Regions from separate parts of the Glutamicibacter sp. NPDC090743 genome, predicted to be linked through region 2. Evidence: riboswitches for the same ligand, from Rfam matches in the RefSeq annotation. Region 2 holds a riboswitch; the other holds the start of a gene.

Region 1 (15,620 bases), on a different contig from region 2:
CGCAGGTTGATGCCTGCTTCGATGGCCTTGGCAATGATGGCATCGGCGTTCTCGACGTTCACCACAACGGTGTCGAAGAAGGAGTCCGAAGCCAGGGTGTAGCCGCCGGAAACCAGCGAGCTGGCGATGACCCGGGCGTGGTTGTTGGCGCGCGAGGCGATCTGCTTCAGGCCGGCTGGGCCGTGGTAGACGGCGTACATCGAAGCGCAGATGGCCAGCAGGGCCTGTGCGGTGCAGATGTTGGATGTGGCCTTTTCGCGGCGGATGTGCTGCTCGCGGGTCTGCAGGGCCAAGCGGTAGGCAGGGACTCCGGCGTCGTCGGCCGAAACGCCCACCAGGCGTCCTGGCATGGAGCGGGTCAGGCCATCGGCCACGGCCATGTAGGCAGCGTGCGGTCCGCCGAAGAACAGCGGCACGCCGAATCGCTGGGTGTTGCCCACGGCGATATCGGCACCCTGCTCGCCCGGAGGGGTGATCATGGTCAGGGCCAGCAGGTCGGCAATCACGGTAACCATGGCGCCGGCTTCCTTGGCGGCGGCGATGATCGAAGCGTGGTCCGCGATCGAGCCGTCGTTGCCAGGCTGCTGCAGGACAATGCCGGAGATCTCGCCCTCTGGCAAGCCTGCGGAAAGGTCGGCAACCTCGACTTCGAAGCCCAGTGCGTCAGCGCGGCCCTGCACGACTTTGAGGGTCTGCGGGAAGATGTTGGAGTCCAGCACGGTCTTGCCCTTGGACTTCTTCTTGTTGGCGCGGCGCATCATCAGCACGGCTTCGGCGGCAGCGGAGGATTCGTCCAGCAGCGACGCGTTGGCGATGGGCAGGCCGGTCAGGTCCATGACCATGGTCTGGAAGTTCAGCAGGGCTTCGAGGCGGCCCTGGGAGATTTCCGGCTGGTACGGGGTGTAAGCGGTGTACCAGGCTGGGTTTTCCACGATGTTGCGGCGGATCACAGCTGGGGTGATGGTGTCGTAGAAGCCCTGGCCGATCATCTGGGTCTTCATGACGTTCTTCGAGGCAAGCGCACGCAGGTGGGCTAGGGCTTCGGTTTCGCTCAGGGCGTCTGGGATATCCAGTGCGGAGTCCTGGCGGATGTCTGCCGGAACGGCGGTGTCGATCAGTTCTTCCAGGCTGTCGTAGCCCAGGGTCTGAAGCATGGTGGTGACGTCGGAAGGACGTGGGCCGATATGGCGTGAAACGAATTCAGTATTCGCTCGTGCCGAAGTCTGCGTGATGGTCATGGTGCTGGTATCTCCATGGGATCTGTCTTGGCGCATGCCAAAGGAAGGTCTTTTTACCTCCCCATCCCTGTTGCATAACCTGAGAGTTTTACGCATCCAGCAAACCAAGCCGGGCACTTGCACCTTCGGTGAACCGGAACGGGCCGGTTTCTTTCCAGAGTTGCCTCATGATGGCGGTACGGGTGCCTGAGAGTTTCCTGGGGAGGAATTGCTCCTACGGCGCCCGTCCATGGTGTGAACGGGACTCTCCCGCCATCCGTCTATGGCGCGCGCTGCCGGCCGGAGACCTGCAGCACACCACCATGTTACCTGCCCCGCCCCCAAGGTCAAACAGGAGCGGGGTCCGGAAAAGTCATAAATGCGTTCAGTTGGCGTCGGCAGTTAAACGGATGTAATCAGGATATTTCGCTGACAGGGAATCACCCGACGAGGTGCCGGTGATCCGGCGCTTGACCCACGGAGCCAAATGCTCCCTGGCCCAGCCCAATTCCTGCTTCAGCTTTTCGCCGCGCGAGTTCACGGCCAGTTCCGGCAGGGACGGCTGCTGGATCCTGGAGGACCAGTTTCCCTCGGTGATCCGATGGGTGCCGAGCACGTCAAGGACCTTCGAGGCCATCAGCGTGTGGCCCAGCTCGTTCATGTGCAGCCGATCCACCGCCCAGTAGCGCAGATCGGAGAATTCGCGCCACCGCCAGTAATCGGCGATCACCGCGCCGTACTCGTCCGCGATTTCGCGAACCTTCTCGTTGTAAATGGCCGTGCGCGGACGGGTCTTGGAGAACAACGGTGATTCCACGGTGTCGAAACCGGTGAACAGCACGACCGCGCTTCCGGCTTCGGCAAAGCGGCGCACCATGCCTTCATAGCCGCGCATCAGCGCATCCAGGTCCGCCTTCGGGCGCAGGATGTCATTGCCGCCGGCATAGATGGTGACCAGGTCCGGGGCCAGTGCGAGCGCCTGGTCCAGCTGCTGGTTGATCACCTGCCCGATCTTCTTGCCGCGCACCGCCAGGTTGGCGTATTCCCATTCGCCTTCGGCGCAGAGCACTTCCGAAACCCGGTCCGCCCAGCCGCGGACCTGGTTGGGCCGGGTCGGATCCACATCGCCAACGCCTTCGGTGAACGAGTCACCTAGTGCCACAAACTTCTTCACTTCGCTCCTGCTTCGTTCCATTCCCGATGGGTTTACTACGCGTTGCTGCCGGCAGCCTGGGCCGACATGTTCTTCTGCATGATCAGCTGGCGGGCCAGCTGGCTGAGCTTGACTCCGGTGGAGATCTCCTTGGCGCCTTCATTGCGCGAGGGGATGAATCCGAAGCCCAGCTGGTGGGCTGGATCAGCAAAGGCCAGCGAGGAGTTCGCACCGTCATGGCCGTAGGCGAAAATCGATCCGTAGTTGTTGCGCGCGGTGGCCTTCATGAACCCCAGGGCGAAGGCCTGCAGCAGTCCATTGGTCCGGTCATGGCCGTAGACCAGTTCGGTGGAAACCTGGGGCCAGGTGTCGGCGGTGAGGAATCCGCGGGTGGTGCCCAGTGCCGGCACTGCACCGAATGAAGCGGCATAGATTGCGGCCAGCCCTTGGGCATTGGCGACCGCGCCCATGGATGCGGGGCCCAGTTCGCGCACCTGAGGCGCGTTGGCCAGTTCGTGCCAGTTGTAGACCGGGCCGTTTTCCAGCGCGAAACCGGAGGCCGAGTTCACCGAAAGCCCCGCCGGGGAGAACGGATCGAAGAATTCCGGTGCGGCGTCAGCGCCCGGCAATACATCGCGGTAGCGCGATTCCAGCGCGGGGTCCTGGCCGATGTAGGCTTCGGCTCCCAGCGGCTTGCGGATGCGCTCCTCGAAGACTTCTTTCAGTTCCTTGCCGGTGACCCGGCGTACCAGTTCTTCCATGAGCACGCCCATGGTGATCGCGTGGTAGCCGACAATGTTCTGGCCCAGCGGCCAGACGCTTGGCATGGAAGCGAGCACCTTGGCGTATTCGGCGGAGTTCAAGAGGATCTCGCTGGGCACGCCCCCGGGCACACCGAGCACTCCCGCTTGGTGGCTGAGCACCTCGCCGACGGTGAGCTGGGATTTCCCGTTGTCCCCGAATTCCGGCCAGTAGGTGGCCATTGGCGCGTTCGGATCAATCAGCCCATCTTGCACGAGCAGTGCCACGACCAGCGCGCCTAGGCCCTTGGTGCAGGAGAAGACACAGGTCAGCGCGTCACCAGAGAGGTGCTCGCCGACGCTGTGGCTGAGCACCAATTCGCCGCGGTGGTACAGGGCCAGCTGCGCCGAATAGCCTTCTTCCTCAGCGGCTCGCGCCTCTAGTGCTTCCGCCAGGGGCGCGAAATATTCAGTGATCACCGATTGCATCTAAATCCTTTAAAGTGCTTGTCTCTCATCAACTAACCCTAACCGCTTCGATCCCATGACCCGGTGGCTCCACACGCTGACCCGACACCTAGCATATAGGTACGTCAGCTCACAGCATTAGCTTGTTTTAGCCACTAATCGACATTTCACTACCGCTGGACTCCGAGGTCTGTGAGCCAGCCTTGAAGCCGGTTTGCCCACTTCATGCGCTGACCCTAAAGTTGTAATGTTTGCCTACAAAATTGAAGGAGATGATCTCGATCGCATGACTGTGAACAGTGACACGGCCGTTACCGACGGCAAAGAAACAGAACTCCGCAGGGTGATTGGCCCGAAGCTGCTGCTATTCCTCATCATGGGCGATATCATCGGCGCCGGAATTTTCGCCATCACCGGCAAAGTTGCCGGCCAGGTGGGCGGAGCCGCTTGGCTGCCGTTCCTGATCGCTTTCACGATCGCGACCCTCACCGCCTTCAGCTACCTCGAACTGGTGACCAAATATCCGCGCGCGGCCGGTGCCGCCTTGTACATCCACAAGGCATTCGGCATCCACTTCGTCACCTTCCTGGTGGCGTTCACCGTGGCTTGCTCGGGCATCACCAGCGCCGCCACCTCGGCCACCTTGGTGGGGCGCAACCTGCTCATTGGCATTGGCCAGTTTGTCGAGGGTGTTCCCAACACCCCGGAAGCGGGCATGTGGGCAGCTATTGCGATCATCGTGATCCTCGCAGTGATCAACTTCCGCGGCGTGGGCGAGAGCGTGAAGTTCAACCTCGTGCTGACCATAGTTTCGCTGGCCATCATGGCCGCGATCATCGGCATCGGCTTCGCGGTGATCGCCTCGGGCCAGGGTGACATTTCCCGCCTGGTGGTCTTCGAGACCCCCACCGACCGCAGCGTCTTCGCCGCCGTGACCATGGGTACTGCCATTGCGTTCTTCGCGATGGTGGGCTTCGAGGATTCGGTGAACCTGGTTGAGGAAACCAAGAATCCCAAGAAGACCTTCCCGAAGATCATGCTCATCGGCCTGGGCATCTGCGCCTTGATCTACATGCTGGTGGCCGTCACGGTGATCATGGTGATCCCGACCGGCGATCTGCTGAACCCGAAGAACCCGGATGCCGGCATCCTGCTGGATGTTGTGCGCATCGGCCTGCCGAACCTGCCAGTTGACGCGATCTTCCCGTTCTTGACCGTCTTCGCCGTGGTCAACACCGCGCTGATGAACATGCTGATGGCTAGCCGCCTGCTCTACGGCATGGCCCGCCAAGGCGTGCTGCCGCAGTTCCTGGGCAAGGTGCATTCGACCCGACGCTCGCCATGGGCTGCGATCCTGTTCAGCACCGTGCTGGCCATCGCCTTGGTGGTCTACGTGAACCTGAGCAACGGAAGCAGCATTGTCGGCTCGCTGGGCGGCACGACCGCGCTGCTGCTGTTGTGCGTGTTCGCCGTAGTCAACGTAGCCCTGCTGGTGCTGCGCCGCGACAAGCCGGAACCCGATGCGTTCCGCGCTCCAACGATCATCCCGATCCTCGGCGTGTTCTTCTGCCTGTTCCTTGCCGGCCCATGGGCTCGTTCGCGCGAGGACTGGGTCCAGTACGAGATTGCCGGCCTGCTGCTGGTCATCGGCGTGCTGCTGTGGGCCGTGACCTGGTTGGTCAACCGGATCAACTACAAGAAGGGCGTCATCGAAACCCGCCCGGGACAGTACTGATCCCAAACCGTTAAAGCAGTGATGCCCGCCATTTGGCGGGCATCACTGCTTTAACGCGTGTTTTCTATGCGGTCTGCTCGACCGTTTCCTGGCGGAAACGAAGCTTCAGGCCGCCTTCGGTGCGCTGCCACCAGGAAGATACGACGAGCACCGGGCCCTCTGCAGGCTTCATGCGGTAAGCGAGCAGCACCATTTGCGCATCCACTTCCCGGGCCGCAAGGACCTGCACCGCACCGGTGCTGGGCAGGCTCGCCCCGGATTCCAACATGGTCCGGACCGTGGCCACATCCAGCAGGCCGCCATGGCGCGTCACTTCCTGGTAGCCCGGATGCAGGAAGTCGTTGAGTTCCGCGAAGCTGGTGCGGATCTGCGGGTCGAGGAAACCTTGTTCCAGTTCGAAGACGGTAGCCGCGATGTCCACGCCATGTTCCGGTGCGGCGGCGGGTGGCCCGCCGGGTGCCAGCACTGCGTCTTCCGCCGCTGGAGCATGGGAAGCCGCTGGGCCGCCGACGGCGGTGTAGCCCGGCCCGGCCTCGACCGCAGAGCCTTGCTGATGCGCGGTGGCAGCCGCGCGCGCATGGCCGTCAGCAGCTTCATTCAGCTCATGACCGGCATGGCCCTTGACCCACTCGAAGGTGTACTTGCGCCCGGCAATGGCCCGGTCAAGTTCCTTGAGGATGTCCTGGTTCAAGACCGGTTTGCCGTCGGCCTTTTTCCAGCCCTTCTTCTTCCAACCCGGCATCCACTTGCTGATGCAGTTGATCGCATACTGCGAATCGCACAGGATCCTGAGTTCTTCTTCTGGCAGGTGCTCGGTGGCCCGGAAGAGTTCGAGCACCGCTTGGAGCTCCCCCATGTTGTTGGTTCCGTGGTCCCAACCGCCAGCGGCCCAGTTGTCCTGGTCCACGTACCAGGCCCAACCTGCCGGTCCGGGGTTTCCTAGGGCTGATCCATCCGCAGCTGCAATGATCGTCATGCTTTAATCCTGCCACGTTGACGCCCGCACTCGGTTCCATGCATTGGGCCATGTCGCCAGGGAATACTTGCACAATGGATCACAGCATCCAGCCAGGTCCATGCCTAGGATTGGGATGTGAAGAAAATCCTGCCTGTACTGGCCACTCTGGTTCTGGTCCTGTCCGCATGCGCTGGCCCCTCGGTCGACGAGCTGCGCCAGCTCGATCCCCAGGGCCATACCGCCTGCGTGCATTTTGGCGGGGGCCTGGTTGACCCCGAGGGCATCGGCGCAACGAATATGCAGAAAGCCGCTGATCATGGGGCGAAGGCTTCCACCGAACAGATCAGCGCTGCGGTGGCCGCCGATGAATCGGGGGATCCCCGGATTATTGACTTGGCCGCTTTCCAGGAAGCTTGCGAGGGGCAAGGCTTAGATTTCGAATAGGGCAGATCGGCCCAGGACCCCTCGAAATAGCGGGCTCCTGAGCCGATCCGCGGCGGATCGCCAGCGCTCCTAGGCGGGGTACAACGGGTTGTGCCCGGCTTGGACCCGCTCGTCAGCCCGGACTTCGCCCGGTGCCGTACCGTTCAGGAACGGACCGCTCTCGGCCAGCTCATCTCGGCCCGGCGCTTCGAGCCAGTTGGCCAACTCCGGCCCCTTCGGGATGATCCTGGTCGGGTTGATGTCCTCATGCACCACGTAGTAGTGCGCCTTGATCTGCTCGAAGTCGATGGTGTCGCCGAAACCCGGGGTCTGGAACAAGTCCCGCGCATAGCCCCAGAGGTTCGGCATGTCGATGAGCTTGTTGCGGTTGGCCTTGAAGTGGCCATGGTAGACCGGGTCGAATCGAACCAGCGTGGTGAACAGCCGGACATCGGCCTCGGTGATGTAATCACCCATCAGGAAGCGTCGGGTGCCCAGCCGGTCTTCGAGATAGTCCAAGGTGGCGAATAACCGGTCGTAGGCATCGTTGTAGGCCTGCTGGTCCCCCGCGAACCCGGCACGGTAGACGCCGTTGTTGACCTCGGTGAAAATCCGCTTGATCAGCGGAAGCATCTCATCGAGCTGGTCCTGCGCAATGAGGTCCGGGGCGCCTTCCCGGTGGAACTCCTTCCACTGCGTGGACATGTCCCAGGTGATCTGCGGGTAGTCATTGGTGACAACCGCACCGGTGGGGATATCGACGATTGCCGGCACGGTGATGCCGCGTGGATAGTCGGCAAAGCGCTTGAAGTAGTTCTCCTGGACCCGCTCGGTACCCAGGACAGGGTCCTTGCCCCCGGGGTCCAGGTCAAAGGTCCAGCTGCGTGCGTCGTGGGTTGGGCCGGGCAGTCCGACGGACAGCGCGTCTTCCAAGCCCAGCAGGCGGCGAACGATCAGGGTGCGGTTGGCCCAGGGGCACGCGCGGGCTGCGACCAGATGGTAGCGGCCAGCTTCCACCGGCCAAAGCCGGGACCCGTCCGAAAGCCCCGCGTTGGGATGCCCGATCTTGCTGTGGCTGTTTCCCTCGCCATAGTGCTCGGCGCTGGCATCAGCGACGATGCGGTCCTGGATGTAGTTGGTGTCCCGGGTGAATTCTCCGCCGGTGACGTAGGCGCCCTTGGTCGAATATTCCTCGCTCATCGCATTCCTTCCAAAGAATTTTGAAGTCCCGTGCATAAACCATTCACCTCGAGACTATGGCAGTTGGGCAGGTATGGAAATGACGCAATGCACTTTTCCACTCCCCGCCGATTTCGACCCGGTCTAGGCGTTGACCGAGGCGTCTTCGCGTACGGTGCGCATCGCCTTGCTCCAGGCGAGCACCTGTTCAAGCATGGGCTGCACGCTGTTGGCCGACCGTTCAGTCGGAGCGAAAGCCGAGAAGTTCTCGAAGTCGGAGAATAGCGAGAACATGCCGGTCTTCTGCACGTGGGCGATCTGCAGTTCCGAGAGGATCCCGCGCAGGTGCTCCACGGCACGCGAGCCCATGGCGGAGCCATATCCGACCATGCCGGCGGCCTTGTTGTTCAGCTCTGCATTCAGGTAGCTCAGTGCGTTGGCCAATGCAGGCTGGACGGAGTGGTTGTACTCGCCAACAATGAAAATGTATCCATCGAATTCGCTCATCTTGGCGGCGAAGGCCTTGGTGTGCCCGTTCTGGTAGTTCTGGTAGGCGGCCGGGAACGGCTCGTCGAGCATCGGCAGGTTGAAATCAACGATGTCCACCAGCTCGTAGTCGGCACCGCCGAACTCCTGTGCCCTGGCCAGCACCCATTGGGCGACGCCCTGGTTGACACGTCCTGGACGGGTGGAACCGGTAACGATAGCGATCTTCGACAACTTGCTCTCCTTGGAGTTCTCCGGCCAACAATTTAGTTGACACGTCATCTTCTCTTGCTAAATTCCACTATACAGGAGATGATTGATGCGTCAACAATATTTTGAATGTCCCCTCTGGGGACAACATGGTTAGGAAAGAGAATGAAGAGCGAAGAGACCCGCTGGCTCACCGACAGCGAGCAGGACCTCTGGCGCACCATACGCGAGTTCCTCTGGCAGTTCCCCAGCGGCATGGATCGCCAGCTGCTGCGCGATTCGAACATGCTCTCCGGTGAATACTCGGTGCTGGCTGTCCTTTCGGAAACAACCGAACCAAGTCTACGCCCGGCCGACGTGGCGACCGCATTGCGCTGGGACCGTTCGCGCCTCTCCCACCTGCTGCGCCGCATGGAAGCCAAGGGCCTGGTCAGCCGCTGCTCAGATGAGACCGACCGCCGCGGGCACCAGATTACGCTCACCGCCCAGGGGCGCAAGACCATTGAGGAAGCCGCGCCAACCCACGTGAGCTTCGTGCGTGAAACCATCTTCGATTCCCTGAGCCCCTCCGAACGCACGGCATTGGAATCGGCGCTGCCGAAGATCCTGGCCTCGCTGGAAAAGCAGGGCCTGAAAGATGGCCAGTGCTAGCTGGCTCGTTCGGCCAGTTCGCTCTTGGCTACCAGCTGGGCGAATTGCCCGCCAAGCTGGACCAGCTCGTCAAAAGTTCCCGCTTCAGCAATCCGGCCAGCTTCTAGCACGACGATGCGGTCCGCTCGCATCACGGTGCTCAACCGGTGCGCGATCAGCAAGGTGGTTCGCCCCAGTGCGAGCTCGTCCAGCGCCCGCTGCACCAAAGCCTCGGTGACCGTGTCCAGGGCACTGGTCGCCTCATCGAGCACCAGGACCTTGGGCTTGCGCAGCATGGTGCGGGCAATAGCCAGCCGCTGCTGCTCGCCGCCGGAGAAACGGTGGCCGCGCTGCCCCACCTGGGTTTCCAGGCCCTGTGGCAGGCTGCGGACCAACCGTGCAATCTGCGCGGCTTCCAGCGCCTGCCAGAGCTCTTCCTCGGTGGCTTGGGGCGCTGCCCACAGGAGGTTCTCCCGAATCGAAGCATGCAGCAGGTAGCTTTCCTGGGCAACGACGGAGACCGCCTGGGCGATGCCTTCAGGATCGAATTCCTTCAGGTCAATGCCGTCGAGCAATACCTGGCCCTCGGTGGGGTCAAGCAGCCGGGGCAGCAAGGACCCCAGGGTGGACTTTCCCGAACCGGTGGAACCGACGACCGCGGTCATGGTTCCCGCCTCCAGAGTCAAATCCAGCTGTTCCAGGGTGGCGCGGTCCGCCTCGGGGTAGCGGAAGCTGACATTGCGCAATTGCACTTCGCCACGCAGCTTCCCGGGTTCGACCGCCCGCGGCCGCTGGGGTACCGGCAGCGCCTGGTCCGCATCCAGGTATTCGAAGACGCGGCTGAACAAGGCCAAGGCCGAGACCCACTGGACCGAAATCTGCATCATGCCCATGACCGGACGGAAGATTCCGGCCTGCAGCCCGGTAAAAGCCACCAAGGTGCCGATGCTCATTCCCTGCCCGGTGGCGGGCAGCCCCGCCACGATGTACAGCACCGCGGGGATGGCCGCGAAAATGATGCTCATCGTGGCCATGCGCCAACGCCCGGCCAAAGCGCTTTTCATTTCCAGGTCGATGAGCTTGTGGCTGGACTCTCCGAAGGCCGCCGCATCAGCGGCTCCAGTGCCCATGATCTTGGCCAGGCGGACCCCCGAGATGCTCAGGCGCTCGTCGATCAGCGAAGCCAGATTCGACATCTCGCGCTGGCGCTTTCCTGTCACGGCGCGGCGCAGTTTCGCGGTTTGCTTGGCGAGCAGCACCGCTGGCGGCAGCACGACCAATGAGATCAGGCTCAGTTTCCACGAGATCGCCACCATCGCGCAGGCGGTGGCAACAACGGTGGTCAGGTTCGAGGCAATGCTCGTGGCCGAATTGGTAATCACCGATTGCATCTGCCCCACGTCATTGACCAGGCGCGACTGCACGTCCCCTGAGCGCGAGTTGGTGAAAAATCCCAGGGATTGCTTCTGCAGGTGCGTGAACAGCCCGGTCCGCAGGCCATGCATGACGCGTTGGCCCATCAGGGTTGCCCGCCAGGTCTGGACGACTTCCAGAATCGCGGTAGCCAGGGAGATCAGCACCAGTCCCCCGGCACCCAAGAGCAGTAATCGGATATTGCTGTTGGGAATCGCGTCATCAATGAGTTCGCGGATGATGAACGGCTGGGCCAGGCCGATGACCGACGCTGCCACGATCAGCGCCATGACCGCAATCACCGACCCCAGATGGGGCCGGAAGAGCGCGGCGATGCGCGCCAGGGACACCGGATGCTCGGCGAGCCGCTGCTTGTCCCGGGCGGCGTTGCCGGACCGTCCTTGCCCGCCACCGCCCGGATGCGGCCCCGGCATTCCCATTGCGCTCATGGGCTCCCCCTCTACCTTTGGATTTCTCAAGTCCAGAATAACAGAGGGAACCTCACTATGTGGTTGCATCTTGAAATTGTTCCGAGAAACACACTATCCTTGAGCATATGCAGAACGAAGAGCCCAAGCCTGACTTGGCAGATCTTTTCCTCCACGCTTCACGCATGCTTCGCGGCAGGTGGAGGGACAGCTTGACTCCCCTGGGCATCACTCCGCACCAATCGAGGGTGCTGACCTTGCTGTCCCGGGCCGATAGGATCGGGCTGCGCAACTCGCAGCTCGCAGAACAGCTGCACATCGCCGCGCGCTCGACCACCGAGGTAGTCGACCAGCTGGAAGCCAAGGAGCTTGTCGTGCGCACCCCCGATCCGGCCGATCGCCGCGCCACGTTGATTGCGCTCAGTGCCACGGGCCGTGCCCAGCTCGGCGAGCTCGCCGAACTGCGCCGTTCGAGCATGGACGGCTATTTCGACAAGCTCGGCGACGAGGACCGCGCCGAGCTCACCCGGCTGCTGGCAATCCTGGACCGCGAGAACCCGAGGCCGGTGCGCGGCGCTTGCAAGAACCCGGCGAAAGAGAACTAGCCGCCAGCTAGCGGATAGAACCCGAGGCCCCGGCATATGCGTGCCGGGGCCTCGGGCGCTGGTTGCCGCTGCTGGCTAGTTCTCGGTCTTCCCGCGGCGCCAGTAGCCCATGAAGGCTACCTGCTTGCGGTCCACGCCGGCATCGCGCACCAGATAACGGCGCATTTCCTTGACCGTGCCGGCTTCACCGGCAATCCAGGCGTAGAACGGTGCGGAATTTTCCTGGCCCGTCTCCCACAGGATGTCCGCATCAACATCGATATCTTCCGGCTCGGCGTTGGTATGGACCACGCCGGCTGCTGGAATCGCGACTACCTGGCGCAATGCCGACTGCAGCAATTCACCATGCTCATGGCTGCCACGGGTCAGCCACTGCACCGAGACGCCGGAGCGGGTGGAGGCACCGAGGATATCCGTGGTCTCCGGGACCTCGATCAGCGCATGGCCGGTGACGTTGGAGGGCAAGGCTTCGAGGATGGCGCAAATCGCCGGGGCGGCGGTTTCGTCACCGGCAAGCACCACGCGGGTTGCCTCGCCGCGGCGGAACTCGATGCCGCCGTAGCTGGAGTCGTTCAGGGTCTTGTTCGGGCCCAGCAGCAACAGCTGGTCGCCCACCTTGGCCCGGTCGCCGAACTCCGTAGCCGGCCCGCCCTGGAGCTGGCCGTCAACCATGTGCCCGTGCATCACGAAGTCGATATCCAGCTCGGCTGTGGCCCCGATATTGTCCCGGTGCCCGGCTTCGCGGAAGGCCCGCACGGTATAGGTGCGCATGTGGCCGCGGGTATCGGGATCAATCGACAACCAGCGCTTGTACCAGCCCTGCTGCTCGGCAGGACTGGTCATCGCCCCGGGTCGCATCGAGGCGATCTCGTCGGTCAACGCAGTACCGCCGGCCGGTGGCAGCAAGAGCTTGATGCGCATATCCAGCGGGTGGCTGTTGGTGCCGAAGTACTCCAGGTCCTCGCCGCTGACGGTCACCCGGCGGAAGGATGGCGCGAGCTGCTGGCTATTGACCACAGTGGTATCAAAGGCCAACGTCGGCACATGCTCATGGGCCGGGCGCTCCGATTGCGGATCAAGCGCGGCGGCTGCTTGGGCAGCTTGCTTCACATTTGCCGCCTGCTTCACCGCAGTTTTCTTCGCAGAAGCTTCGGTACGGAAAATGCCCTGGGAAGCGAGCACCTGCTCGGTGCGCAGCACCCGGTGGCGGCCAATGGGAAGCACCAGCGGAGTGCCGCCCACCGGGTCGGGGATCACGCGGCTGGGCATGCCGAAAACATCCTTGACGGTCTTTTCGGTGACCACATCGTTGGGATGGCCGGCAGCGTAGATCTTGCCGTGGCGCAGCGCCACCAGGTAGTCGGCGTAGCGGGCGGCCAGGTTCAAATCGTGCAGCACGATCACGACGGTGATCCCGCGGCTGCGATTCAGCTCGCTGACCACATCCAGGACTTCGAGCTGGTGCGCCACGTCCAGGAAGGTGGTCGGCTCGTCGAGCAGCAGCAGGTCGGTCTCCTGCGCCAGGGCCATGGCGATCCAGACGCGCTGGCGCTGACCGCCGGAGAGCTCGTCCACCGAGCGGTCGGCCAGCTCGGTGGTGCCGGTCAGCTCCATGGCGCGATTAACCGCTGCCTCGTCCTCGGCAGAGAAGCGCTTGAACAGGCCCTGGTGCGGGTAGCGGCCGCGGCTGATCAGCTCGCGGGCGGTGATGCCGTCCGGAGCGGTGGGCGATTGCGGCAGCAAGCCCAGGGTCTTGGCGACTTCCTTGGCCGGCTTGGAGTGGATGTCCGCGCCGTCCAGGAGCACCTGGCCCCCGGCTGGTTTGAGCAACCGCGACAGTGCGCGCAGCAGGGTGGACTTGCCGCAACCGTTGGCCCCGACGACGATGCTCACCTGCCCGGCAGGGATATCCAGCGACAGCTCGTCGACGATGGTGACCTTGTCATAGGCCAGGGTCAGATCGCTTGCCTGCAAAGTGGCCATGGGTTATGCCCCGCTTCCAGTTGAGTTTGCGCGCACCAGAATCCAAATCAGGAAGGGTGCACCGAATGCGCCGGTGATAACGCCCACCGGCAGCGAAAGATCCGCGAACAGGTTCGCGGCAAAGAAATTGGCAACAGTCACCAGCGTTGCCCCGGTCAGGCCGGAAAGCAGGATGTTGATCGGGCCGCGGGTCAGCGCGGCAGTAATCGGGCCGGCCAGGAAGGCAACGAACGCCATCGGCCCGGTGACCGCAATCGGCAAGGCGCCCATGGCCACCGCAACAAAGACCAAGATCGCCCGGGCCCAGCCCACGTGCAGCCCCAGGGCCGCCGCGGTGTCCTCGCCCAGCTCCAGCATTTTCAGTTGGCGAAGCACCAGGGGCAGCAACAGGATGCCGATGGCGCCAAGGGACGCCAAAAGCAGCAGCGCATTTTCCCAGTTGCTCGAGGCCAGTGAACCCGTCAGCCAGTGCATCACATCGCTGGCCGTATTCACCTGCGCCTGGGTCAGCAGGTACTGGATCAGCGCCTGGAGCATCGCGCCGATGGCCAGGCCCGCCAGGATCAGCCGGGGACCGGTCCGCTTGCCCGAGGCCGAGAGCCAGTAGATCAATGCAGCGACCAGCAGCCCGCCGGCCAGTGCGAAGGCGTTGAGCTTCCAGTCGGTATAGCCAAGGGTGATCATCGCGAAAACCGCGGCCGCCGATGCGCCGTAGCCCACGCCGATCACGTCGGGACTGGCCAGCGGGTTGCCCAGCCAGCGCTGGAACAAGGCACCGGAAATGCCCAAGCCGGCACCGGCCAGGGCACCCACCGCGATGCGCGGCAGGCGGTCGGACATGATGATGAAGCTGGTGCCCGGCACCTTTTCACCGCTGAGCACCTGGAAGACTTCGGCAGCTGGAAGGCGGTCCCGCCCCCAGAACAGGTAGGCCGCCACGGCGAGCACCAGGGCCAGGGCCATCCACAAGGCGGTGCGGCGCACCCGGGATCTGCGGCGGGCTGCCAGCGCCGGTGCGGCTTTCGAGGCCGGGGCCGTCGCCGGTCCGGCCGTTTCCGTGGTGCTGCGGGGCTGGGTCATGTTCGCTGCTGCCATTTCGCTCGTGCTCACAGGCTCACCGACTTCATGCCGCTGCGCATCATGATGATGAAGATCGGTCCACCCAGCATGGCGCACATGACGCCTACTTGGATCTCGCTGGGCGGGGCAATGATTCGTCCCACCGTATCAGCCAGCAAGAGCAGGATCGGCCCGGCGATCAGGCTCGCTGGCATCAGCCAGCGGTAGTCGGAACCGACCAGCAAGCGCACGGCATGCGGGATCATCAGGCCGACGAAGGCGATGGGCCCGGCCACGGCGGTGGCGGTGCCAGCGAGAATGACCACCCCGATGGAGCCGATCAGCCGGGCGCGGTTCAAGTTGAAGCCCAAGGCGATCGCGGTGTCATCGCCCATGGACACGGCATTGGATACCTTGGCGGTGGACAGCACGATCAGTGCGCCGGCGGCCACCACGGGAATGGCCCCGAGGAAGGTGTCGATGCCGTTGCTGGATAACGTGCCGATCTGCCACATGCGGAAACGGTCCATGGTGGCATCGGAAATCATCAGGATCGCATTGGTAATCGCGCCCACGCCCACAGCCATGGCGGCACCGCCCAGCGCAAGCTTAATGGGCGTGGCGCCTTCACGGCCCACGTTGGCCACGAGATAAACCAGGGCCATCACCCCAGCAGCGCCGAGGAAGGCGGCCACCATGATTCCAGCCAGGGAGCTGACGCCAAGGAACGCGATCGCCAGCACCACGGCCATGGAGGATCCGGCATTCAAGCCCAGGATCCCGGTATCGGCCAGCGGGTTGCGGGTCAGCCCCTGCAATCCGGCGCCAGCCAAACCCAGGGCAGCGCCAACCACGATGGCTCCGATGGTGCGGGCGAAGCGGGACGCGACCACGCCCTGGTCGCCATTGGACGGGTCGAAATTCCAGATGGCA
Region 2 (15,620 bases):
CCAGCGGGGCATGCTCCTCGATCACCACTTCGCCGTAGCCGGCGAAGATGACCTTTTCTTCCTGGGTGGCGAAGTAGGTGCACAGGCGCATCGCGTCATCTCCACCCGGAATGTACTCCTGGAAGATATAGCCCGAGTCGTAGCCGCTGCCATCGATTCTGGAAACCAGGGCTTCGAGGTCGGCGCGGCTGTCGATGGTGTGGATCTTCTGCTTGCCCGCGAACTTGGCGGCGATCCAATCCGCGGAGCTCGATGGCTTGCCGATGACCGGGTAGTCGAAGGAACCTACAAGCGAATCCAGCGGGGTTCCCGGGTAATACACGGCGGTGCGCGGATGGGCGATGCCCAATTTTTCGGCGAGCGCGTAGAAGTTCTCTTTCAGTGCCGCACCCTCGATGGTTTCCAGCTGGGGGTACGGGATGACGTACTGTTCCTCAAGCTGCTCACGGTTCTTGGCGATCAGCATGATGTGGAAGTCCAGGGAGCCGAAGAGCATCAGCGGCCGATCCGCCGCGGACTTCAGCTCATCGGCCAGCTCGGCCAGGGCCGCGACTACGCGTCCCTCGTCGGCCATGGAGCCGATGGGGCGCAGTTCGATGGCTATCGAGTGCTCGATGACGCCGTTGCCGGCAGCCGGCAGGACCACCGAGCGAACCCCGTAGGCCTCGTAGAATTCGCGCGCCAGGGTGTAGGTGCCGATGTCCCCGCCGAGGATGACCGGGACAAATGGCTGGGTTGGATCGATTGCCAAAGTGGTGTTTTCCCTACTTCTTGCGCCAGTTCATGTATTTTTCGAAGGCCCACGCCAGGGGCTTGTTCAGCGCCAGGTCCCACTCGCCGTTGGTCTGCACGATGTCGCAGCCGGTGTTGGTCTTGAACTTGGTCAGCCCCGAGAGGTGGTGCTCCTTGTCCAGGGTCGCGCTCACGCCGCCCTGGTCCAGGTAGCGGCAACCGGCCTCGATGGAATCGATGACCATGTGCTGCATGATCGCCTTCGGCGCGAACAGCTTGCGCTGCTCCGAGGAGGAAGCGCCGTACAGGTACCAGGCCAGGTTCGAGGAACGGATGACAATGGATGCGGCCAGGTCCACGCCTTCATTGCTGGCGATGTACAGGGTGCAGGAGCCCGGCACCGCTTCGTTGAGCACGGTGTGCATCTTCTCGAAGTAGCCCAGCGGGCGGCCGGTGAAGTCCTGGCGATCCGCGGTGTGGTTGTACAGGGCATGGAAGCGGGCCATGTCCTTGGTCTGGCCGACTTCGATTTCCAGGGTGCTCTTCAGCGCCTTGCGGGTCTCGTTGCGGGTGGTCGCCGAGTAGCTGGCCATGACCTGGTCCACGTCCAGCTGGTTGCCGTCATCATCTTGCAACGCCACGCGGGCCACGAATTCCGGCTGGCCCGCAGCGAAGTCCAGTCCCACATCTTCTTTGGAGAAGCCCATTTCCAGCAAGGCGTCATTCAGCGCTAGCGCGGTGCCTGAGGTGCTCTGGGTTTCAAGGTCAGCGAGCTGGGTGAACCCTTCCTTGCCCAGGTTCTTGCGCACCGCGGCGGCACCCCAGGTGCGCACGGCCAGTCCCGGGCCCATCTTCAGCTGGAATGCGCCACGATTCTTCAGGTAGGCGGCCAGCGGCTGGATTACCTGTCCCGGAGCATAGGTGCCGAAGTCGATGACCGGGCCATCGGGGATGTAGGCGAGGGTCTTCTTGATGACCGGGGCTGCACGATGCAGCACCAGTGCCGCGCCCACCAGCTCGTCTTCCTCGAACCAGCCGAGGGATTCACCGCGCCAGCCGCCCTTGACCTGAGCCCATTCGGGACGCTGCAGGAAGCTGACGTCTTGGGCGGTCTCAAGGAATGCTGAGTGCTCGGTGCCGGAAATCGGACGCACATGAAGTTCGTTGTGGCTCACGGGTGAAATCCTACCGTGCTTCCCTCTCCGGCTGGGGGATGCTGGATACCCCTAGGGGGTACTTGACTTAATACCCCTAGGGGGTATAATCGTTATATGGATACCAACCACACGCCACATGAAACAGCTGAGCACCACGGCTATCACGCGGATAAAAGCGCGTTGGAACGACGCCTGAAGCGCATTGAAGGCCAGGTGCGCGGAGTGGCCAAGATGGTCGATGAAGACAAGTACTGCATCGACATCCTGACCCAGATCTCCGCTATCAACGCGGCATTGCACAAGGTCAGCGTGCAGCTGATCGATGACCATATCGGCCATTGCGTGGTTGATGCGGCCAAGTCATCCATCGAGACGGGTGATCCATCCATCGTGCAAGACAAAATCGCCGAGGCCACGGCCGCCATCTCCCGTTTGGTGCGCTGAGCGCGCCCCAACGCACCCATTTCCAATTCACACAGAATTCATCGAAAGAGAGCAAGATCATGAGCCACAACTGCAATTGCGGATGCTCCTCGGAAAAGAACTCCAACCAGGGCCTGCAGATCATTCCCCGCGAGCAGAGCACCCCGTTGACTAGCCATATGGAAATCAAGATCTCCGGCATGACCTGCGGCCACTGCGTATCCTCTGTCACCGAGGAGCTCAAGGAGCTTGATGGGGTGCAAGAGGTGGAAGTGTTCCTCGATGCGAAGGGCGTGTCCACCGCCAACGTCACCACCAGCGCAACCGTAAGCGAAGAGAGCATTCGCAATGCCATCGACGAGGCTGGTTACACCGTCGAAGCAATTAACGCCTAGCCGCAAAAAAGCCAGGCACCAAGCCTCAACGGCAAGAAAGTGCAAGGTCGTAAATCATGACTTCCCATGCCCCGCATGAAACAATCCCCGAATTGCGCACCGTCGATCTGGACATCCAGGGAATGACCTGCGCCTCGTGCGTGAATCGGGTGGAACGCAAACTCGGCAAGCTGCCCGGTGTCAGCGCGACGGTGAACCTGCCCCTGGAAACCGCCAAGGTCCAGGTCCCAGCCGATGTCACCGATGAGGCACTGATCGATACGGTGCACGCCGCCGGCTATACCGCTTCCCTCAAGCACCCGCCCAAACCCGCCGGTTCGGATCACCAGGGACACAGGGAGCATGATCACGGCGGGCACGAGCACCTGGTGCCCAACCACCTGCTGCGCCGCCTGCTGGTCTCCGCGATCTTCACCATTCCGCTGTTCATCATTTCCATGATTCCCGCAGCGCAGTTCCCGCATTGGGGTTGGGTCGCCTTCGCGCTGGCCACTCCCGTGGTCTTCTACGGCGCCTGGCCTTTCCACAAGGCAGCGGCCGTCAACGCACGGCACCTGGCCTCGACCATGGACACTCTGGTTTCCCTCGGTGTGCTCGCGGCCTACTTCTTCTCTGCAGTGCAGCTGATCCTCGATCCGCAGCTGACCGCCCATATCGGCATGGCCATGTCCGAGCATGCGCTCTACTTTGAAACTGCCGGCGTCGTGGCCACCTTGCTGCTGCTGGGCCGTTTCCTGGAGCACCGCGCCAAGTCCTCGGCATCCGATGCGCTGAAGTCCTTGCTGAACCTGGGCGCCAAGGATGCAGTGGTGCTTCGCGACGGCGCGGAAGTGAAGATCCCTGCCGGGCAGGTGCAGGTCGGAGACCATTTCGTGGTGCGCCCCGGCGAGAAGATCGCTACTGACGGCGTGGTCATTGACGGCGCCAGCGCGGTAGACACCTCGCTGCTTACCGGCGAATCGGTCCCGCAGAAGGCCGGGCCCGGCGATGAAGTCACCGGCGCGACCTTGAATGCCTCGGGCCGGCTGGTGATCGAAGCTACCCGCGTTGGCGCGGACACCACCTTGGCCCAGATGGGCAAGCTGGTCTCCGAAGCCCAGTCGGGCAAGGCGCCCATTGCCCGCCTGGCTGACCGGATTTCCTCCGTCTTCGTACCGATCGTACTGGCCATTGCGCTGCTCACGTTCGTGATCTGGTTCTTTGCCAGCGGCGATCCCTACCAGGCGTTCACCGCTGCGGTCGCCGTGCTGGTCATCGCCTGCCCCTGCGCATTGGGCCTGGCGACCCCGATCGGCTTGCTGGTCGGTACCGGCCGCGGCGCGCAGCTGGGCATCCTGATCCGCGGCCCGCAGGTCCTGGAAGATACCCGCAAGCTGGACACCATCGTGCTGGACAAGACCGGCACCGTGACCACCGGGGTCATGGCCCATCAGGGCACCCGGGCCATCGACGGAGTCGATCCCGATGAGGTCCTGGCCTTGGCCGGTGCCGTGGAACACCATTCCGAGCATCCGATCGCCCAGGCCATCGCCAAGGCCGCAGCCGGCTTGGGCCCGCTGCCCGAAGCCAGCGACTTCGATTCCGATCCGGGCGGCGGCGTGGTCGGCACGGTCAACGGGCATCGCGTTGCCGTAGGCCGCTTCAGCTGGCTCGAAGCCCAGGGCGCGTCCTTGGATGACTGCGCCAAGGCCATGCTCGCGGAAGCCGAGCAGGCCGGCGCGACCGCCATCCTGGTCGCGGTGGACCAGCAGTTCCAGGCAGTGATCTCGGTGGCGGACAAGATCAAGGACAGCTCCGCAAAAGCTATTGCCGAACTCCAGGAGCGCGGCCTGCGCGTGGTGCTGCTGACCGGCGACAACCAGTCGGTGGCTACCGAGGTTGCCGCCCAGGTAGGCATCAAGGCCGAGGACGTATTCGCCGGGGTCTTCCCTGCCGGCAAGGCCCAGGCGATCACCTCATTGCAAGAGCAGGGCAAGGTCGTGGCCATGGTGGGCGATGGCGTGAATGACGCGCCAGCACTGGCGCAGGCCGACCTCGGCATCGCCATGGGCTCGGGCACCGATGTGGCCATCGAAGCCGCGGACATCACCCTGATGGGTAACGACCTGCATCAGGTCACGCAGGCCATCGACCTGTCGGCCCGAACCCTGTCCACCATCAAGATGAACCTGTTCTGGGCTTTCGCCTACAACACTGCCGGCATTCCGATTGCGGCCCTGGGCTTGCTGAACCCGATGATCGCCGGAGCGGCCATGGCAGCCAGCTCGGTGCTGGTGGTACTGAACTCGCTGCGGCTGCGACGGTTCGGGAAGTAGCCCTCCGTACCTCCCCACGCGGGGCATCGGTTGAACCGATGCCCCGCTTTGCCGCATCCATGCCCTTGCTTCCCGAATCATTACGAAGCGGAGAATCCCCCCATTTCGCAAGCCACTTTCCACGATTGGCGTGGCCAAGCGGTTATCCGGGGCCCGAAGTGTGAAATTGCGACTTGCACCACGTTCATTTTTCTGCGCATACTGTGATGGCAATCACCACATATGCCGTTGATGCGTGGCGGGAGAGATCCGCTCACACCATGGGCGGGCGCCGTAGGAGCAATTTCCTCCCCGGGAAACTCTCAGGCACCCGTACCGCCACGACGAGGCAAATCTGGAAAGCAGCGCGGTTGTACCGCGCTCACCGAAGGAGCAAGCTTCGCCCAGTATTCGGGCCGAAGTGAAAACTCTCAGGTAGACATACAGATTGGGGAGGGACCAAGAACAGTGCCGCACCGAGCGCACCGGTTTCGAGGTACTCCCCGTGGCTTACCTGGCTCCTGCTCCCTGCGCAGCTTGCTAGGCACGCCAGCTGGCCCCCTCCCTATCGGATGTGCTCATCGAAGCGAGTCCCTGTGCTCCAAGCCATGAAGGCTTGGAGGCAGGACACCTTCGGGGCGTCACGCCACACTCCTGGAAGGCAACCAGCATGAGTACCACCAGTTCTGATCCCACTCTCGAGCGCGGGCTCTCCAATCGTCACATCCAGCTGATCGCCATTGGCGGCGCTATCGGCACCGGCCTGTTCATGGGCTCGGGCAAGACCATTTCGGTCGCCGGCCCGTCGGTCATCTTCGTTTACATGATCATCGGCTTCATGCTCTTCTTCGTCATGCGCGCCATGGGCGAGCTGCTGCTGAGCAACCTCGAATACAAGACCTTCGCCGACTTCGCCGGGGACCTGCTGGGCCCGTGGGCGGCGTTCTTCACCGGCTGGACCTACTGGTTCTGCTGGGTAGTCACCGGCATTGCCGACGTGGTGGCCATCGCCCACTACGTCGCCTTCTGGTGGGGCGACCTTCCGCTGTGGATCCCGGCGCTGGGCTGCATCGCACTGCTGCTGGTGCTGAACCTGGCCACCGTGAAGGCCTTCGGCGAAACCGAATTCTGGTTCGCGCTGATCAAGATCGTGGCCATCGGCGCGCTGATCGTGGTCGGCTTGGTCATGGTCATCACCGGCTTCGAGCACGACTCGGCCACCGCTTCCTTCTCCAACCTGTGGACCGAAGGCGGCATGTTCCCCACCGGCTTCATGGGCTTCGTCGCCGGCTTCCAGATTGCGGTGTTCGCGTTCGTGGGCATCGAGCTGGTTGGCACGACCGCGGCGGAAACCAAGGACCCCGAAAAGACGCTGCCCAAGGCGATCAATTCGATCCCCATCCGCATCCTGTTCTTCTACGTCGGAGCCTTGATCATCTTGATGACCGTGGAACCGTGGAACCTGTTCTCCGCCGAGCAGTCCCCGTTCGTGGGCATGTTCGCCCTGGCCGGCCTGGCCGGTGCGGCAGGCATCATCAACTTCGTGGTGCTCACCTCCGCGACCTCCAGCGCCAACTCGGGGATCTATTCGACCTCGCGCATGCTGCGCGGCCTGTCCATGGAAGGCGATGCGCCCCAGGGCTTCGCCAAGCTTTCCAGCCGCAAGGTGCCGAAGAACGCACTGATGTTCTCCTGCATGTTCCTGCTGGCAGGCGTCGCATTGCTCTACAGCGGCGACTCGGTGATGGGTGCCTTCACCCTGGTCACCACCGTCTCGGCCCTGTGCTTCATGTTCGTGTGGACCATCATCCTGCTCAGCTACCTGGTCTTCCGCGCACGCCGCCCGCATCTTCATGATGCTTCGAAGTTCAAGGTGCCCGGCGGGGTTGTCATGCCCTACGTGGTACTCGGCTTCTTCGGCTTCATCCTGTGGGCACTAACCACCCAGGCCGATACCTTCAGCGCCCTGCTGATCACCCCGGCATGGTTCCTGATCCTGGGCGCAGGCTACCTGTACATCCGCCGCAACCCCCAGCACCAGGCACTGCGCGCCGCGCACCTGGCGAAGGTGGCGCACGAACGCTATGAGGCCGCCGCCTACAGCGATGCGAAGTCCTTCTCCAAGCGCGAAGCGGAAACCGCCGCACAGGTTGCCGAGGACATCCGCCAGTAGCCCGAGCACTTGACAGCTGTCTCAGCCGGGCCCCGGCATCACCCGATGCCGGGGCCTAACTGCATAGTCGCTGGGATCGCTACCGCGATAGCCGGGGTCGATGCGATCATGATGGCAGGCAGCAACCACTTGCATAGTCCGACCCGCTGCCGCTTGGAGGAGAGAACCATGGCATCAACCGGTCCGTTACCGCGCTTCGAATTCGATCAGAGGCTGGGCGCCTTGCCTGATTGGAAGCGTGATGACTTGGGTTTGCGGGCCGCTTACCGTTTCGATTGCGCGAGCACGGCCTTGCAGTTCATTGTCCAGGTAGGCCTGCGCGCCGAGCAGGACAACCGGCATCCGCACCTGGAGTGGCGGGTTTCCATCGTCGAGCTGCGCCTAACGCACAACCAGCCCGAGCATCTGGGAGCACTGGACCTGGAATTAGCCCGCCATATCTCCATCGAGGCCGGCAAGCTCGAAGCGCAGGTGGTCACCGAGCACTGGTAGCCCCCGGCGTTCGGCCTTGGCGCCGGCGGGCCACCAGCAGCGAGATGGCGATGCTCTGCACCGCACCCACCAAGGCGCCCAGCGCCGTCATGAAGATGCGGTCGATGAGCAGGGACGCGGCCGGTTCAGGGCTGACCAGGTGGACCATGAGCAGTGCGGTGACCGTCATGAAGACCATCCCCACCGCATAGTTGCGCAGGATCACCAGCTCGATGACGAACTGCGAGGCCAGCGCAGCGGCCAGGATCACCCAGACCGGGGAATCGAAGGCGAAAACTATTGCGGTCAGCGCTACGCCAATGCAGGTGCCTGCGCAGCGCTGCAGCCCGCGGGCTACCCGCGCATAGGCATCAGCGCCGGTGACCGCGGCGATCGCGCCGAGACTGGCCCAGTACCAGTGGCCGTCGCTGAGCAGATGCCCTGCGATGCCCGCCAGCAGCACGCCCGAGCCCATTTGGAGCGACTGGGCCATGGCCAGGGGCGAGGGCGCCCAGGCATATCCGGAGCGCAGGGTATGGAGCAGGTTGGCTTTGCGCATCGACAGGCCAAGCATCAGCAGCATGCTGAAGGCCATTGTTCCGCCGCCGGCCAGCAGCACCCCGGTGAAGCTTTGCGAACTGGCCGGGATGCCCAGGCAGGCGCCGCCGGCGAAGACCGCGAAGACCGGTCCCGGCGGCATCCAGCGCGCGGCATGGGAGACGTAGTTGGCGCCAAAACCAATGAATGCCAGCACTAGCACACGTACCGGGAACGGTGCCTCGATAAGCGAAAAACAGGTGCCCAGCAGCATCGCGGCCAGTTGCACGATGCCTGCCGAGAACTGCTGCCAGAAACGCGGCGCGTACGCGTCGAAACGGCCGAAGACCGCGCAGAAGGCGCCGAACGCTGCATACATTGCCCAGTCAAGGCGGCCAAGGCCGGCCAACAGGATCAGCGGCGCGGCCAGGCTGATCGTCGCCTTGGCTGCCGGGATGAGCGACGGGCGGTGCGGGGCCACGACGACGCTGCGCTGCACTATTTCTTCCAGGTGGCGCTTCACTGGCGTGCCTCGCCGTCCTGCGTAGCGACCAGCTGCAGCAAGGCGCGCAGCTGCTCCCGCTGCGGCTCATCCAATGCGCCGAAGACCTTGGCTTCGTTATGCGAGGCAGCCTCCATCGCCCGGGCAGCGAATTTCCGGCCCTCGGGAGTCAGCGTGATGACGTTGCGGCGGCGGTCCTCCGGATCAACTTCGCGTTCCAGGATCCCACGGCTCGACAGCTGATCGAGGTAGGCCACCAGATGGCCGCGGTTCACATTCGAGCGATCTGCCAAGTCGTTCTGGGAGATGCCGCCGAACTCCTCCAGCGCGCAGATGATGGTGAAATGATGCCGGGACAAGGACTCGGATTCCATCAGCTCGGTGAGCTCCTGGGTGCCGATGCGTCCGGCTCGGGCGGTGAGATAGCTCAGCGAGTTCCATTGGAACTGCGGAATCCGGTGTTCGTTCATCCTTTCAAAATATCATTTCAGCTTGAAACGATTTCGCCCTGAAGCAGTTTATTCGATGTATCTCACACGCAGCTGGCGCGCGTTCCATCGCCAGCTGCGGTCCGCGGAATCGTCGTCTTTTGGAAGGTGAGGGCTCGTTCTCCTTGGCCACGGCCATAGTGCGCCGCCTGTCAGAGCCGAAGATCAGCCAAGAGGAATTTGGCGCCCAGTTCGCCGATGAGGATGGCCGGGGCATTGGTGTTGCCGGTGGTGATCTTGGGCATGATCGAGGCATCGATGACGCGCAGCCCTTCCAAGCCGCGTACCCGCAGCTGCGGATCCACCACGGCCTGCGCATCCGTGCCCATGCGGCAGGTACCCACCTGGTGGTGGTAGGTCACGACGTTGTTCCGAATGTAATCCTCCAGCTGCTCATCGCCGCGTATTTCTTCGCCCGGGTAGATTTCCCTCGCTCCCCAGTCCCCGGCCAAGGCATCTTGCTCCACCATCGCGCGGCATTGCTTCATCGATACCAGGAATGCCTGCATATCCCGCGGATCATCCAGCGCATTCAAATCGATGTTCACCGGGTCATCCAGGCCGGGCCCGCCCAGGGTGATTTCGCCGCGGCTGTGCGGGGTGACGATCCCGGAGTGCAAGGTGAAGGCAGTGCCATCGACCGGTTCCATGCCCGGGGAGTACATGGGCACGGCGAAGAAGATCGGCTGGGTGTCCGGGCGATCCAGGCCCTCGTGGGATCGGGTGAACATGTGCGATTGCGAGACGGAGACCCCGGCACGCGGGGCGGGTATCGCGCGGGTGGTGGTTTCGGCAATCACCGGTGCCAGCAGGTGGTCATGCAGGTTCTTTCCGACCTGATCCAGCTCATGCAGCGGCATGACGCCCGCGGCATCGAGCTCGGCCACCGGGCCGATGCCTGAGCGCAACAGGATTTGCGGGGATCCCAGGGCACCGGCGCTGAGCACCACCTCATCCGCGCGCAGCTCCTGCAGCTGCCCGCCGATCCGATAGCGCACGCCTACAGCGGATCCGGATTCGAGGATCACCGAATGCACCTCGGCGTCCGTGATGATTTCCATGCACTCGCGCACCGGCTTCAGATAGGCCTTCCAGGTATTGATGCGTTCGCCGCCAGCAACGTTGATCTGCTCCTTGGAAACGCCTTCCAGCTGCTCGCCGTTGTAGTCGGGATTGAATCCGATTCCGGACTGCACCGCGGCGTCGATAATCGACTGGTGGATCTCATCCAGCTCGTAGTCGTTGTCCACCGGCACCAGCCCATCGCTGCCGTGGAATTCGCTGGCGCCGCCAGAGAAGTTCTCGATTTCCTTGTAGATCGGCAGGACATTCTTCCAGGCCCACTGCTCGCCGCAGTCCTTGGCCCAGTCATCGAAATCCTGCGGGGCGCAGCGCACCCAGATGGTCGCATTCAGCGCGTGGGAACCGCCGAGCACCTTGCCCCGTGGCAGGTGCATCGGTTTGTTCGCTGCCCCGGCCATCGGGACGGTGTGGTAATCCCAGTCGTCCTTGCTATGCCACAGCTCGCCCATGCGCGAGAGGTCGTGGATGGCAGGGTTGGTGTCCTCGGAGCCAGCTTCGAACATGGTCACCCGCGCCCCGGCATCCACGAGCCGGCGCGCGACCACCGAGCCAGCCGAACCTGCGCCTACGACTATGACCGACTTGCTGCCCATGGGTTTTCCTCCAGCTAGGATGCCTGCGAAACTTGTTTCTCCCAGCCTGTACCGGCCAACGGGTTTTCCCTTGGCATCCGGCGCACAACAATTGGCATCGCGTGCGCGTTTTACCCTACGGGCCGCTTAGATCCCCTTGCGTGCCGCACGCAGTTCATCGACACGCACCAGCACCACGCCGCACACAATCAGCAGGCCGCCGAACAGCTGCACCGCACCCGGCAGCTCGGAGAGCAGCAGCCAAGCCCACAGCACCGCGAAAAGCACCTCGGTCAACGAGATGAAGCTGGCCACCTTGGACCCCAGTTCCCGGGCTGCCATCACCCCGGTGGTGTAGGAGAACACGGTGGCGATCAGGATCAGCCCGGTCAAGGCCAACCACCACGGGGTTTCATATCCAGCAAATGATCCGCTGCCGGCGGCCCACTGCATTGGAAGGATTCCCAAGCCGCCAACCAGCAGCATGGTTAGCGCGCCAACGGCCATGCCACCGGCCGACAGCATGATGGGTGGCAGCGCGCCATCGACCTTGGCGCTAATGAAGAAGTAGACCGTCAGGCCCACCGCTGCCCCCAAGCCCCAGAGCACGCCGATAGGATCAATCCGCGTGGCGCCGGTCAGATCCAGCACCGCCACCAGGCCCGCCAATGACAATAGGGTGCCAGCGATCGTTGCCGCCGATGGACGCTTCTGGTGCTTGGCCCAGAGCACCAGCACGATGAGCACCGGAGCCAGATATTCCAGCAGCAAAGCCACCCCGACATCCAAGCGCTGCACCGCCAAGAAATAGCACAGCTGGCAGGCCCCCACTCCAAACAATCCGAAGAGCACAATCGACACCCAGTTGGTGCGCAGTAACGTCCAGCGGCCGCGCATCGCCAGGACCGCAGGGATCGCCAGGACCAGCGCGGCGCCGGCCATGCGTGCGGCCACGGCCGCAGTGGGACTCCACCCTGCTTCGAAAAGCCCCTTGGCGAAGGAGCCGGAAATCCCGAAGGCCGCGGAGGATGCCAGCGCAATCCAGATCCCCCGGGACTGGCTTTGACGCAGTACTGGACTGCCGGCAGTGGCGGCCGGAAGGCCGGAATCAGACAGGTCGCTCATGAGGATCTTTGAAGTCTTTCGCGGAGAATTTCATGCCGCCGTTCAGGGGCAAATGGGGGTATGAGCATGACGATACGGTTAGGCTTGAGTGGCAGTCAATCTACCCAGCTTCCAGGAACGAATTATGACCTTTGCCCCAGATATCGAAGCTTCATTGAAGTCCGTGGTGAACCTTCTGAATACCGAGGTGCAAATCGTGGATATGCTCTCCACCGTCGCTGATCTCGATGAGTTCCTTGATGCCGAGAATTTCGAAGGCTCCCGCGCGCACAACCAGGCAGAGCTTCGCTCCATTCGCCAGTTGCGTTCCCAGCTGAAGAACATCTGGATAGGTACCGAAGAAGAATCCGTCTTCCGGGTCAATGCGATCCTGCGCAACGCCAACGCCCAGCCTCAATTGATCAAGAGCGAATCGCTGGGTTACCACCTGCACGCCACCACCAACAGCACCCCGCTCTACGACCGCATGGCCGTGGACGCCGCGATGGCACTGGCGGAAGTGATCCGCTCCGGCGGATTGCAGCGTCTGCGGATCTGCGCCTCGGAGGACTGCGAGGCGGCCCTGCTGGATCTGTCGCGCAACCGCTCCAAGCTGTACTGCGATACCGGCAACTGCGCCAACCGCGAGCACGTACGCGCCTACCGTGCGCGCAAAGCCGGAAAACGTATCGACTAGCCAGAACCCCGACACTGAGCACACCAAGTCTAGTTTCGTCCGTGATCGGCCAGCGCCCCTGCGCACTTCATCGCCGCAGCGTGGCCGAGTAGCTCGCTGTGGCCTCGGGCCCACCGCCCATGCCCGTGACCAGCGCGGAGCACCTGTCATGGCCATCAGGTTTCCTGCATGGGTGGCCAGCACGTGGCCAAAATGGCGTTGGGCGATGCCCCTCGCCTTTTACCTTGCCCGGGCCATATGATGAACACACAACCGGGATACCGGCAGTTGCAGTAGTGGAAGGGGCAGGTCATGACTCAGGAAACCCACGCTTCGGATGATTACGAGGCACGGATAGAAGCAGCTGAGAGCGGACCATTGAAAGCCGCGGCCCGTTGGGTTGTAGCTCTGGCTTCTGCCACGCTGGGCGATGCAGAGTACGAAGCGAACGAGCCCCAGGTAGTCGTGCATTCCCGCCAAGATGATTCGGTGCTTCTGCGCATGACAACCTCCAGCCTCGAAGAAGCTGAGCGGCTAATCGTCCAGATCCGCGCGGACTTGGAGGCTTTGGGCACCGAGGAATTCAAGGCGGAGTGGGAAGGCGCAGGCGACAAGCCCTAGCTAGATGGGCTAGCGGCTAGTTCTCGACAAGAATCCCGTCGATATCCGCGTACACCATCGCGCCCGGCCGGACCTTCACATCCCCGATGCTGATCACTTCATCCACCGAACCGTGCGAGCGCTTGACGGTTTTGCGCGGGTTGCTGCCTAGTGCCTTGATCCCGAGTTCCATTTCAGCCAGTGCCGCACGGTCGCGTACGGCGCCGCTGATGATGACCCCGGCCCAGCCATTAGCTTCGGCATTCGCGGCAATCATGTCACCCATCAGGGCGTAACGCAGGGATGCTCCCCCATCGACCACGAGCACTGCGCCATTGCCCGGGAAGCTCAGGATCTCCTTGACCAGGCCGTTGTCCTCATGGCACTTCACGGTACGTGCCGGCCCGTGGAAGGACAGCCGCCCGCCGAAGTCCTGGAATTGAGCCGAGACGGACTGCAGTGCATCCCCATGCTGGTCGTAGAGGTCGGCGGTGCTGATCGGTTCCTGGTGCATGGTGTTTCCTTCATGAGCTGCGATAGTGGTCCACCACACAGCTTAGCCCGCAGTGCCAGCAACCCCAGCGCATGACGAAAGTGTCAGAGATTCAGTTCCGCTTCATAGGCCTTGGCGTCCAAGGTGCCGAGGCGCGAATTGCGGCGGCCGAAGCCCAGATAGATCGCAGCTCCCACAGCCATCCAGATGGCGAAGACCAGCCAGGTGATGCCGGCCAGGTTGAACATCAGGAACAGGCAGGCAGCGATGCCCAGAATCGGGGTCACCGGATACAGCGGGACGCGGAAGGTCCGCGGGGTATCCGGCTGGGTTTTGCGCAGGTACATTACCGAGACACCTACCAACGAGAAGGCGAACAGGGTGCCGATGCTGGTCGCTTCGGCCAGCTGGCCCAGAGGAATCAGCGAGGCGGCAATGGCCACGACCGCGCCGGTGACGTAGGTGCCGATGACCGGGGTGCGGGTGCTGGGCGAAACCTTGGCGAAGAAGCGCGGGATCAGGCCGTCGCGGCCCATGGAGAGCAGGATGCGCGTCTGCCCGTACAGGGTGGTCAGCACCACCGAGACGATCGCGATCACCGAAGCCAGGGCGAAGGCCAAGACCATCCACTTCTGTCCGGTGATCTCGGAAACGATCTGCACCAGGGCGGCTTCCGATTCGGCGAACCAGTTCCACTCCCGGGCGCCAATGGCGGCTACAGCAACCAGCACGTAAATGGTGGTTACCAGCACCATGGCGATCATGATTGCCCGCGGCAGGTCCTTCTGCGGATTCTTGGCTTCCTCGCCGGCGGTCGAGGCCGCGTCGAAGCCGATGTAGGAGAAGAAGACCATGGACGCTGCCCCGGTCACGCCCGCGGCGCCCATGGGCAGCAGCGGAGCGAAGTTCCCGGCATTGAAAGCGGTGAAGGCGACCACCACGAAGAAGACGAGGATGGCGATCTTCACGATCACCATGACGGTGTTGGCCAGGGCCGATTCGCGGGCACCGCGAACCAGCAGCAGGGTCGCCAAGATGACCACGATCAATGCCGAGAGGTTGATGACACCGCCGTCGCCCGGACCGGCGGCCAGGGCCTGGGGCAAAGCCAGGCCGAAGATCTCCAGCGTCTGGTTCACGTAGGCGCCGGCACCCACCGCCACCGCTGCCGCGGAAACTGCGTATTCCAGCACCAGGCACCAACCGCACACCCAGGCCATGCCTTCGCCCAGCGTGGCGTAGGAATAGGAATAGCTGGAGCCGGAGACCGGGACCATGCCCGCCATTTCGGCATAGGAGACCGCCGAAAGCAGCGCGGTGATGCCGGCAAGCACGAAGGCGATCCAGATCGCCGGGCCGGCGACCGGAACGGCAGATCCGAGGATCACCAGGATGCCGGTGCCCAGGGTGGCTCCGACGGAGATCATGACCAGCTGGGTGACGCCCAGCGAGCGCTTGAGCGTCCCGAGCCCGGCGTTGTTCGCGGCGTCGTTGGCCATCGCCTGGATGGACTTGCGCCGTCGCAGCTGCTTGCCCAGTGGGGTGCGGCCATGCTGCTCAGAGATACTCGTGCTACTCACTTGAAATCCTTGGTGCGTGCTTGAGGCGTCCTGCCTCGATCAATTGGCCCGGCAAACGACAACGCGCTGGGACTATCTGTGGATGGACAGTCCCAGCGCGTCATGCCGCGTGGCTAAGCTTTATTATCAGTCTTCAAACTTCTTGTCCGGGTTGGATGAGGATCGGTTTACCCCGGTCCCCTTTCCCAGGTCAGGATCATTGTCCTTGGCGGCCATGGTCATCACCGAGATGACCAGCAGGCTTGCGACAAAGGCGATGCCGAAACAGGCCAAACCGATATCGAAGCGCAAGGGATTCTGCGATCCGCCGGTGGAGCTAACCAGGCCGACCACGCCGGCG

Evidence for each region. A riboswitch is a leader RNA that binds a small molecule or an ion and turns the genes downstream of it on or off. The one in region 2 is predicted to bind glycine.
Region 1: it holds a riboswitch for glycine, as region 2 does, so the genes downstream of both, gcvP (aminomethyl-transferring glycine dehydrogenase) here and cycA (D-serine/D-alanine/glycine transporter) in region 2, are expected to answer to the same signal.

The regions. Positions count from the first base shown of each region.
Region 1 covers NZ_JBIVXE010000005.1:138,346-153,965, forward strand. The annotation lists gene gcvP (aminomethyl-transferring glycine dehydrogenase) at 1-1,238, opposite strand, end outside; glycine riboswitch at 1,403-1,500, opposite strand; gene ACIQTS_RS11580 (SGNH/GDSL hydrolase family protein) at 1,603-2,391, opposite strand; gene ACIQTS_RS11585 (serine hydrolase domain-containing protein) at 2,427-3,590, opposite strand; gene ACIQTS_RS11590 (APC family permease) at 3,865-5,313, shown strand; gene ACIQTS_RS11595 (RNase H family protein) at 5,378-6,289, opposite strand; gene ACIQTS_RS11600 (hypothetical protein) at 6,407-6,715, shown strand; gene ACIQTS_RS11605 (glutathione S-transferase C-terminal domain-containing protein) at 6,785-7,894, opposite strand; gene ACIQTS_RS11610 (NADPH-dependent FMN reductase) at 8,018-8,593, opposite strand; gene ACIQTS_RS11615 (MarR family winged helix-turn-helix transcriptional regulator) at 8,735-9,220, shown strand; gene ACIQTS_RS11620 (ABC transporter ATP-binding protein) at 9,217-11,061, opposite strand; gene ACIQTS_RS11625 (MarR family transcriptional regulator) at 11,169-11,645, shown strand; gene ACIQTS_RS11630 (SIP domain-containing protein) at 11,721-13,628, opposite strand; gene ACIQTS_RS11635 (iron ABC transporter permease) at 13,632-14,738, opposite strand; gene ACIQTS_RS11640 (iron ABC transporter permease) at 14,735-15,620, opposite strand, start outside.
Region 2 covers NZ_JBIVXE010000002.1:96,574-112,193, forward strand. The annotation lists gene ACIQTS_RS03800 (carbamoyl-phosphate synthase) at 1-751, opposite strand, end outside; gene ACIQTS_RS03805 (peptidoglycan bridge formation glycyltransferase FemA/FemB family protein) at 765-1,907, opposite strand; gene ACIQTS_RS03810 (metal-sensitive transcriptional regulator) at 2,004-2,333, shown strand; gene ACIQTS_RS03815 (heavy-metal-associated domain-containing protein) at 2,393-2,707, shown strand; gene ACIQTS_RS03820 (heavy metal translocating P-type ATPase) at 2,764-5,022, shown strand; glycine riboswitch at 5,252-5,350, shown strand; gene cycA (D-serine/D-alanine/glycine transporter) at 5,672-7,174, shown strand; gene ACIQTS_RS03830 (4a-hydroxytetrahydrobiopterin dehydratase) at 7,343-7,666, shown strand; gene ACIQTS_RS03835 (FUSC family protein) at 7,650-8,705, opposite strand; gene ACIQTS_RS03840 (MarR family winged helix-turn-helix transcriptional regulator) at 8,702-9,154, opposite strand; gene ACIQTS_RS03845 (GMC family oxidoreductase) at 9,325-10,848, opposite strand; gene ACIQTS_RS03850 (EamA family transporter) at 10,975-11,952, opposite strand; gene ACIQTS_RS03855 (CGNR zinc finger domain-containing protein) at 12,077-12,628, shown strand; gene ACIQTS_RS03860 (hypothetical protein) at 12,920-13,228, shown strand; gene rraA (ribonuclease E activity regulator RraA) at 13,245-13,721, opposite strand; gene ACIQTS_RS03870 (amino acid permease) at 13,805-15,199, opposite strand; gene ACIQTS_RS03875 (hypothetical protein) at 15,407-15,620, opposite strand, start outside.